3 regions of the Sporomusa sp. 246TCP1 genome follow, and region 3 is predicted to be linked to each of the others. Evidence: riboswitches for the same ligand, from Rfam matches in the RefSeq annotation. Region 3 holds a riboswitch; each other region holds the start of a gene.
What was found. Region 3 has a riboswitch for molybdenum cofactor ahead of AC1ECB_RS11890 (aldehyde ferredoxin oxidoreductase family protein). Riboswitches for the same ligand answer to the same signal wherever they lie in the genome.

Region 1: linked by a shared signal. The riboswitch ahead of AC1ECB_RS06000 (sigma-54-dependent Fis family transcriptional regulator) and the one ahead of AC1ECB_RS11890 (aldehyde ferredoxin oxidoreductase family protein) in region 3 are both predicted to bind molybdenum cofactor.
Region 2: linked by a shared signal. The riboswitch ahead of AC1ECB_RS26880 (16S rRNA (guanine(527)-N(7))-methyltransferase RsmG) and the one ahead of AC1ECB_RS11890 (aldehyde ferredoxin oxidoreductase family protein) in region 3 are both predicted to bind molybdenum cofactor.

What each region holds. Positions count from the first base shown of each region.
Region 1 covers NZ_CM170492.1:1,200,608-1,203,886, forward strand. Annotated here, with positions in the region: gene AC1ECB_RS05995 (molybdopterin-binding protein) at 1-970, opposite strand, end outside; molybdenum cofactor riboswitch at 1,189-1,303, shown strand; gene AC1ECB_RS06000 (sigma-54-dependent Fis family transcriptional regulator) at 1,486-3,279, shown strand, end outside.
Region 2 covers NZ_CM170492.1:5,679,442-5,682,720, reverse strand. Annotated here, with positions in the region: gene AC1ECB_RS26890 (Rossmann-like domain-containing protein) at 1-353, opposite strand, end outside; gene AC1ECB_RS26885 (16S rRNA (guanine(527)-N(7))-methyltransferase RsmG) at 498-1,124, opposite strand; gene AC1ECB_RS26880 (16S rRNA (guanine(527)-N(7))-methyltransferase RsmG) at 1,211-1,993, opposite strand; molybdenum cofactor riboswitch at 2,159-2,274, opposite strand; gene AC1ECB_RS26875 (heavy-metal-associated domain-containing protein) at 2,418-2,618, opposite strand; gene AC1ECB_RS26870 (DUF134 domain-containing protein) at 2,991-3,279, shown strand, end outside.
Region 3 covers NZ_CM170492.1:2,477,742-2,481,020, forward strand. Annotated here, with positions in the region: gene AC1ECB_RS11890 (aldehyde ferredoxin oxidoreductase family protein) at 1-1,220, opposite strand, end outside; molybdenum cofactor riboswitch at 1,380-1,487, opposite strand; gene AC1ECB_RS11895 (molybdopterin molybdotransferase MoeA) at 1,814-3,028, shown strand; gene AC1ECB_RS11900 (TOBE domain-containing protein) at 3,163-3,279, opposite strand, start outside.

The sequences.
Region 1 (3,279 bases), 1.3 Mb from region 3:
AGTATCCCCCATGGGCCAAGCGAGTAATGTCTTTCCGGGTAATTTCCTCTCCTGCTAAAATACGAGGAACAAGCAAATCAAATATTGTTGTTTTGTGATACATCACGCAACCGGGTAAACCTAATACCGGAATATCGCCGATACAGGCAAGCATAAACATTGACCCCGGAAGTACTGGTGCTCCGTAAGCAATGACACAGCCGCCGGCCTCTTTAATTCCCGCAGGGGTTACATCATCCGGGTCAACCGACATCCCGCCGGTGGTTATAATCATTTCGGCCCCTTCTTTGATTAACGTTAGGATGGACTCAGAAATCATCGCAACATTATCATCAGAAAAGATCTGCCGTAAAATTTGACTGCCTAATTCCGTTATTTTTCTCTGTATAACAGGGCCAAACTGATCTTGTATGCGTCCATGATAAACCTCGCTGCCGGTGGTAACGACTCCTACCTTTAGCGATCTTAACGGTTTGATCTCCACGATTGGGAAAAACGCCTCACCTATTTTTTCCACATTGCGTATTTTGTCAGTATTAATTACCAGAGGAACAACCCGGCTGCCGGCAATAACGTCTCCGGCACCGACCATCTGATTTGAATGAATGGTAGCCAACACTATTTCATCAATGTCGTTTATTTTTTCTAATGCACTGGTATTAATTTTTAACAGACCCGCCATTTTCGCTCTAAGTTCAACCTTGCCTTCCACTGGCTCTGTCAAGGTAATGCCTTGGCCGGCAACGGCTTCGGCGATTCTAATTGCTGCAGCATTTTCATGCAAAGCATTCTCATTTATTTCCCAGACATATAAGTGCTCTTTCCCTAAATTTAGTAGTTTAGGTATGTCCTCGCTCTTTACTACATGACCTTTTTTAAATGCCCGGCCTTTTGACTTTCCGGGAACAATCTCTGTAATGTCATGGCACATTACCATACCTTCCGCTTCGTATACTGATACGACTTTCATCCGCTCAACTCCTTATAATTATGAAAGTACCTAGAACAAGCTGTACTATTTATATTATAAATAAAAAAGCAAAGTGCAGCAAAGGGAAATGGCACTATGCACACTGGTTATAATTTTCAAATATCGCATTAGACAGATAAATGTAACTCGTTGGAGAATATTTCATCGATGAGGCAGGATTTTAATCGCTAGTAACGAATAATATTGATGAATAACAGAATATTCATTAACTCCGAATCTGGTAGTCTAATGGAAACTACGACAACCAGATCGTTGGGTTTACCAGGAAACCGGTAAGCCTCCCGTTGCGGAAAGGAGTAAGTGCTACTATTTGAGGCAGAGCGCTCTCCTTTTTTTGCGTGCTCTGTCTTTTTATTTTCCCTATAAGCATAACTTTTTTAAAACCGGAACGAGGACAACAGCGGCTGCTGCTTAGTAAAAAGATTGGCACAAGCCGTATTTTCTTTATTTGCAGGACCTGATGTTACGTTAAAATTTAGACAGGAGGGTGACTTATGGCTGTGTATGCCGAAAACTCTATTGATAGTACCTGGGACGGATGGCTAAATTTTACAGCCACGCTAAAAAGTACTGACAAGAATTATAATTATTCTATCAGACCAGAAATTTGGGATTCATGGATAAGGTGCCGTCAAGCCAAGGTTAATCCCAATGATGATAGCATTCATCGCCAATTGGAAATTGCCAGTCTTCAGGTTATGTTGCGAAAAAACCGGGATCTTATTATTATTGCCAAACCCTTTATGGAAAACTTGTACCAGATTGTCGCAGGCTCTGGTTTTGTTGTGGCACTAACCGATACACGTGGTTATATTATGGAAATTTTTGGCGATAAGGATACCTTGACAAACCCAATGACGGCGAGTTTTTTTCAAGGTGCGAATTGGAGTGAAGCCGAAGCTGGTACTAACGCTATTGGTACAGCATTGATTACAGGGCAATCAATTCAGGTTTCAGGATCTGAGCATTACTGCCGCAAACATCACTGTTTGACCTGTTCGGCAGCCCCGATCATTGACGAGAAAGGGACAGTTATAGGAATTCTTGATGTTTCAGGCAAATCAGAGGCTGCTCATTTACATACACTGGGGATGGTGATGGCTGCAGCGGAAGCAATTATGGCTCAGCTAGGTATTAGAAAAAAAAATAAAGAACTAAGTGTAATTAATAATCGGTTGACAAGTATTTTCAATACTATGTCTGATGGCGTAATTATGGTTGACAATAATGGTGTTATTAGCGAACTGAACCCTGTTGCCAAAAATATACTTGGCATTGGCATAAATGACATTGAGGATACGCGTGGAATTCAGGTAGAAAGCATCTTAGGAGCTAAAAATTCCTTTGTTAGAAGAATGCTAATGTGTAAAGAATCCTGCGCAGACACTGAAATCATGCTTGACATCAACGGTGAGATTAGTCATTTTTGGGCATCAGGGGAGCCTGTTACCGATGAACAGGGAGCAGTGACAGGCGGTGTTATTATTCTACGGCCCATTAAACAAATTCAAAATTTGGTGAACCGGTTTAGCGGAAACTATGGGACTTTACAGTTTAGCGACATTATTGGCGAAAGTAAAGCTATTCTGGAAGCTGTCCGGATAGCCTCACTTGCCGCAAACTCACTATCCAGCGTATTGCTTCAAGGCGAAAGCGGTACAGGAAAAGAAATATTTGCTCAGGCTATCCACAATCGAAGTGAACGTAACACCGGACCCTTCATAGCTGTAAACTGCGGGGCTATACCCAGGGAACTTATTGGCAGTGAACTATTTGGCTATGCGGAGGGTGCCTTTACTGGGGCTAAGCGTGGGGGGAAGCCAGGTAAATTCGAGCTCGCCTGCGGCGGAACGCTGTTTTTGGATGAAATTGGCGATATGCCGTTGGAACAGCAAGTAGCGTTGCTGCGTGTATTGCAGGAGAGAAAAGTAAATCGAATTGGCTGTGATAAGGTAATCCCTGTTGATGTCAGGGTGATTTGTGCTACCAATAAAAGTTTATTGAAAGAAGTAGAAAAGGGGACCTTTCGCAAAGATCTATATTATCGGTTAGATGTTATATCGATCACAATACCGCCGCTGCGGGAACGTTCCGATGATATCGTAGCATTGTTTAACTATTTTTTAGAAAAGCAGGATAAGCATGACCGGAACTTTTTGGTTAGTCCGGAGGTTATTGACCGAATTGTACGATACGACTGGCCAGGAAATGTGCGTGAACTCCAGAATGTGGTGGAGCGAATTGTTAGTCTGACAGAAGGGCAGGTGGTAAATCTCGGGAATTTACCG
Region 2 (3,279 bases), 2.8 Mb from region 3:
CAATGAATTGTCGCTTCCACCTGGTTTAAGCTGCGCATTAGGGCATTTAATGTCGCTACAAAAATCGCCCGGCGAAAATTCGTATCCAGTTTCAGATTTAGTACATTACCCAGCGTCCCTTCCCAGCGTCCCGGCTGATCGGTAAACGCCTGGCCGATTCCCTCGCCCAGACGCGATTCCAGCATAACTTCTTTCCCGTTAAGTAAAGGATAATCATCACGGTCAGGTTTACCGATCGCTTCTTCCGGGGTAAGGTCCCGCGCCGAAACAATTAAAACTTTTTCTTGTTCGCTCCAGCCGTTTTCCGCTGCAATCTTAGCAAGCCGCACTTGGGCCGTTTCCAATAATGACATTTGTTGCCATCTCCCTTTAGTTTATGGTAGTAAAACTTTTCTTTATATCATTTCGCTGTAATTATGATTTTCGAACGCAGTGGCTTCCAAAATGAACTATCGCCATCCGGAGCTACAAAAATTATCTGAATATTTACACCGGCTTTATCCCTTTTTTACATAGACAAATGTACGTTTTTCAAGTTCTTGCGTCACAGTTTTAACTAATTGTCCGCCCCCGGCGGCAACTTTTGCGGCTGCATCCGGCACTTCTTTGCGGCGCTCGACCTCAAACTGAATATAATGACCGTCCGGCTTGACCAATTGCAGACATAACTCAACCAATTTGCTGAGCGAAAAGGAAAGGCCACGCGATACGGCAACCTGATATTGTTCACGATGCTCTGGCATAAGTATGGCTTCCTCAACCGGAGCATGAACCAGTGTAACGTCAGATAACTTCAGTTGATCGACAACTTCCCGCCAAAATTCCAGCCGATAATCTGAGGCATCAAGCAAACAAAGCTTACTATCCGGCCGCAATATTTTTAGCGGTATGCCGGGAAATCCAGGTCCGGCAGCCACATCAATAACCCGGCAACCAACCGGAAACATCGTAACATCATAACAGGAAAGACAATCAATCATTGTACCTACCGTTATTTCGGCGTTTCGGATATAATCTCTGTCCCTCAGCATTTCATAGTAACAAGTCAATTTTTCTAACTGTTTATCACTAAGCTTAATGTTGTATTCTTCGGCCATAGTAGCCAATGCCGCATTAAAATCCATTGGTTCATTCCTCCTATCGCTAAATAAGACAATAGCCGGACCAACATGTGCCCTTTTGCGCACATGTTAGCCCGATATTCTTGTTCTTATAATGAATATGTATACTTACTACTCCGGTCAGGCAGGCATTCGGCCAAATTTCGTAAGCGCCGGACAAGTTCTTGTTGCTCCTCGACCGTTTCAACATAATTGCACAGACAAGACCGGGGATATTCGGCCGGTGTTGATCTCACCTTTTTTATATAAACAAGCGCCTGGCTGTTATCCTGATTGGTAAGCTGCACAGATTTGGTCTTGGCTAATTCTCCACCTAACATGACGATACGCGCGGCGGCTGCCGCGACTTGCTCCTGATAATTTTCACTTTTGAAGGCAATATAATAACCGCCGGGACAAACCAAGGGCAAACATAACTCCAGCAGAACAGTAAGCGAAGAGGGGATGCCACGTGAGAGTGCGACCTGGTATTGTTCCCGGTGTTCCCGGCATTGACCGGCATCCTCGGCCCAGGCATGAACCACCGTAACGCCCAGCAATCCCAGCCGGTCAACCACCTCCCGCAAAAGCGGCAACCGCTTGTTCGACCAATCAAGCAAGCAGATCTCGACATCAGGCCGCAATATTTTTAGCAACAGACCAGGAAACCCCGTTCCCGTTCCCACATCGACAATCCGGCAGCCAACAGGGAAGACCGCCGGATCATAACACGCAAGACAATCAATAATAATCCCGATAGTTGTGTCTGCGTTTTGAATGTAACCTCTGGCCTGCAAAATTTCATAGTAACAAGTCAACTCCTCCAATTGCTTATCACTAAGTTTGATATTATATTTCACAGCCATCGCAGCTAATTTTGCGCGAAAATCCATTTATTCCAGTCCTCCCATTGGCCTGCTTTGATAAACACTGACCGTCATTCCAACGTTTTGGTCTAATACATAAAGAAATTGCCATAAGCCATAAGGAATGGCGTGGCAATTTCAGAATTAAATAATGCAATATACACATAACCATACAATAGATGTTCTTGCACTTATCTCTAAAATTACATTCCTTTCCAAATGGGAGGTAAAGTAGTTTCCCGCTATACCCATTGGCTAGTTGCCATTCTTTTCAGTTTAGGCAATTTAGCTCGGAATTTTATATTCAATATATTTAATCTTACTTTGGGATTGTCATCATTTTTTGCTATTGCTTAATTACCCTAACTACAATCATGAAATCTGATCTAAGTCAAGCCGGGCGTTCAAACGAACGCCGGTTTGGCTTAAACCAAAAAACTATACGTAGATCTTAACCGACAACTTTAAATCCAAGTCCCTCTACCGTCTTTACATACTCAGCACGATCTGCGGAACCAGTTATAACCGCTTCCTTGTTTCCTAAATCAACAGTTACACCTGTAACTCCAGACAGATCTTTAAGTGCTTTTTCTACCTTGCCTTTACACATACCGCATGACATGCCTTCAATTTTTAAGACTGTTTGACTCATTTTCTCACCCCCTTTCCATTCTGTAAAATTTAGATATAACAAGTAGTTATTGCTAAGCTTTTTTATAAAACCATACCATTTTTGGTAAACAGCATTTTACATTATATTTTAGCAACATTAAATATAACAAAAACTAATAAAAATATACAAAGTTTTTGCTTATGTGTATTTACATTTGTTTGTTTTTATTAAATAATATACTTAAATGTATTTAATTGCAATTAGGTATTTTTATGTAAGCTAGTAATATAAAAATACCTATTAAAAAAGGAGTGTAAACAATGACGACAAAACTTCGTTACGATTATGCCCCGTAACTTCTATTCAAGTTTTCCTTGTCCAACATTTATAGTTCTAATTTGAAAGGATATTATGATTCGTCCACATAAAGAACGTCGCATTGAACAATTACCACCTGTTACCCTTTACAAGCCTGCAGGAATTCCCTGTTGCAAACAAGATGAAATTACCTTAAAAATTGAAGAAATGGAAGCCATTCGCTTAGCAGATATTGAACTACTTGATCAATTAGCTGCTGCTGAACGCATGGAAGTATCCCGCTCTACCTTTAATCGTATTGTTAATGCGGCGCACCAAAAAATAGCAGCTGCATTATGGCGGGGCCAGGCATTGCGTGTTGACGGCGGCACTTTTCGAATTG
Region 3 (3,279 bases):
GAAACGCCATAGACGCGTCCTACGGTTGCTGCACCACAGCCGAGGATCCGGCCTTGGGGAGTGCCTTTGCGAATTTCTTTAATCAAATCCAGGGCAGCCTTGCCATCGCCCCAGGGAATGACACCGCCTTCCATATAAACACCAATGGCAACAGTGATATCAATGGAATCTACACCAACATCATCGCATTCACGGTCGGCATAGGCAATGAGGTCAAGATCATTAATCTTGGCGTTGGCGCCAAGAGCCCAAATAGTTTCATACTCAAACCCGCTGGTAATATATTTGCCTTGTTTGTCAACATAGTGCTGAGAGCAACGCATGATGCAACCGGGATGGCAGCCGTGGCTAGGCTTACCGCCGCGGGCTTCCATGGTTGCAGTCATAGTTTCGCCACCGATGTCATTGGCCCATTCGTTCCGGCCACGGCGGAAGTTTTCAGTAGGCAGACCGCCGGCTTCGTTCAGAATGTTGACCAGAATATTGGTACCGTATTTGGTTATACCCTGACTGGTGACCGGGTGAGTTGTAAGGGCTTTGGCAAATCGCTTGGCAGCACTCTTGAAATCCTCGCGATTAACAATGGGAACACCAGGAGCGCCAGTATCATCAATAACAACGGCTTTTATCTTCTTGGAACCCATGACAGCGCCCAGGCCGCCGCGACCAGCGCTGCGGATATTGCTTTCAGGATCAGCAAAGGAAATGTTGGCTGCCATAAGCTTCATTTCACCGGCTGGACCAATGATAGCCACACCGGCTTTAGCGCCGTATTTTGCCTGCAGAACTTTAATGGCTTCGTAGTTACCCATGCCAATGATCTCAGCGGGAGCGTCTTCAATGGTCACATCGTTCATAGTAACTTTGACGATGAAATACTTATCTTCTTCCGGAATTCCATCAAATACAAGTGCCTTAATGCCCATTTTGGCCATTTTTTGACCAAAAGTACCGCCGGTGTTACTTTCTTTGATACCACCGGTTAACGGGCTCTTAGCGCCACAGGAAAGCCGACCGGAATTAGCAGCGTTGGTACCGGTAAGGTAGCCGGGTGCAAAAATTAATTTGTTGTATTTCCCCAGTGGATGACAAGTTGGTTTCACTTCGTCGGCGACGAAGTTGGAAGTAAGCGCCCGGCCTGCTATGCCGACGTACTTTTCAGGAACCTCGCTGGTAGCAACATTTTTCGTTGCCATGTCGACACGGATAAATTTACTCATAAAAACCCTCCTTAATAATTATGATTTTATAAAAAAAGAGGTGCTAAAAATATTTTAGTGAAATATTTTAGTAAATCTTTTTTAGAACCTCTTTTCTTTACTATTTCTTCAAAGGGTATTCACCAGAATAAGAAATAAACACATAAACAGCAAAAAGGAAGCCCGTAATACGGACTTCCTTTGCATAATGGCAGGCACAAAAATTCCTTTTTGCACCCTGTTTACTATCTCCTGGCTGGAAATAGTAACTCGGAACTCTTAATAATATATATTTGCTTCTATACTTTAAGATTCCTGCAAAAAAAAAATTTTTTAAGGAAATTTTTACATTTTATAAATTATTTTTAATTGTCCCATCTCTTGAATATAATTATACCTGCCGAATAATACTTTTTGCAGGAATTTAGTTGCTACGAAGAGAATATATCCTATCAAGAGTTCCGAGTTACTATCGCCAGATCGGCGATAGTAAACAGGGCGTGAGAAGGAATTCTCACACCAGCCATTACGCAAAGGAAGTCCGTTAACACGGGCTTCCTTTTTGTATGTAACTAGCTAATGTATAATATAACTATACTACTGGAGGGTGGAAAATGACCGAAAAGTTAGAAGTGGCTCAGGAAAAGTTGTTAAATCTAGTTCAAATTATGCCAACAGAGATAATAGAGTTAAGCGAAAGCTGGCGGAGGGTATTAGCTGAAACCATAGTATCTAATATGGATTTTCCGCCATTTGACAGGTCTCCTTTGGACGGTTATGCGATCGTAGCCAAAGATGTTGAGGGGGCTGTACCTGGCAAACCGGTAATTTTACGTCAAGTAGATTATGTCCCCGCGGGGGATATTCCACATCATACTATTACATCGGGAATGGCTTGCCGGATTATGACTGGAGCCCCTCTGCCTCCTGGAGCTACTGGAGTTGTACGTATTGAAGACACAATTGCAGATGGTGATAAGATCATTGTTTTGGATGGTCATGGGGCAGAAAAAAACATTTGTTTCCAGGGTGAAGAGATTTCAGCCGATGAAGAGGTAATATCTGCCGGTACGGCAATAAATGCAGGAGTAATCGGCATGCTGGCGGTATTGGGAAAAGCGCAGGTATGTGTTTTTCGTAAGCCGCTGGTCGCGATTATTGCTACCGGCAGTGAAATTATCCCTGTAAATTATCAGTTGACTCCTGGAAAAATCCGTAATTCCAATAGTTACATGCTTAGTGCTCAAGTTGCGGATGCCGGGGCAAAAACTATCCTTCTGGGCAATGTGTTAGATAATGTAGATGAAATAGCTCTAATGCTAGAGAATGCGTCTACCTGTGATGTTGTAATTACGACAGGCGGAGCCTCGGTAGGTGATCACGATCTAATTGGCGAAGTGTATGATAGACTCGGAATTACCTTATTGTTTGACAGAGTAAGCATTAAACCGGGAATGTCGATGCTGGCTGGTATAAAAAATGGCAAGCTTTATCTTGGATTATCTGGGAATCCGGCAGCAGCGGCTATTTCATTCGAACAGTTAGTTAGGCCAATATTGATGAAGATGTGCGGTCATAAGACATGGTGGCGGCCACGGGTAAGAGCGGTATTAGCCTCTCCGTTTAATAAAAGTACAGGGGCAAAACGTTTTGTTTGGTCGCAGTGCTGGCAAAAAGATAATGGTATTTTAGCCGAACCTTTACGCCTGCAGAGTAATGGTATGCTGAAATCGGCGATGGTTGCCAACTCGCTTATTGTAATTCCGGAAAATAGTCCTCCGTTGCCGAGCGGAAGCGAAGTCGAGGTTATTTTGCTGGTCAATGCTTAGCCGGGTTTAAAACACTTCTTGTTACTAGTTATATATGGAACCCCCCCATTACTTGCCCAGCAAGTAATGGGGGGGTTCTAACATCTTGCATCTCATATTTTTAAAGACAGAGGCGGCTTGTCTCGCCCCTATCCTTACTTAAGCACCATCATTTCAGTAGCTTTTACCAAAGCCGTAACTTTATCTCCAGGAACGAGGTTCAAGTCTTCAACAGAATCTATCGTAATGGCGGCTACCAGTTCGGTACCTTT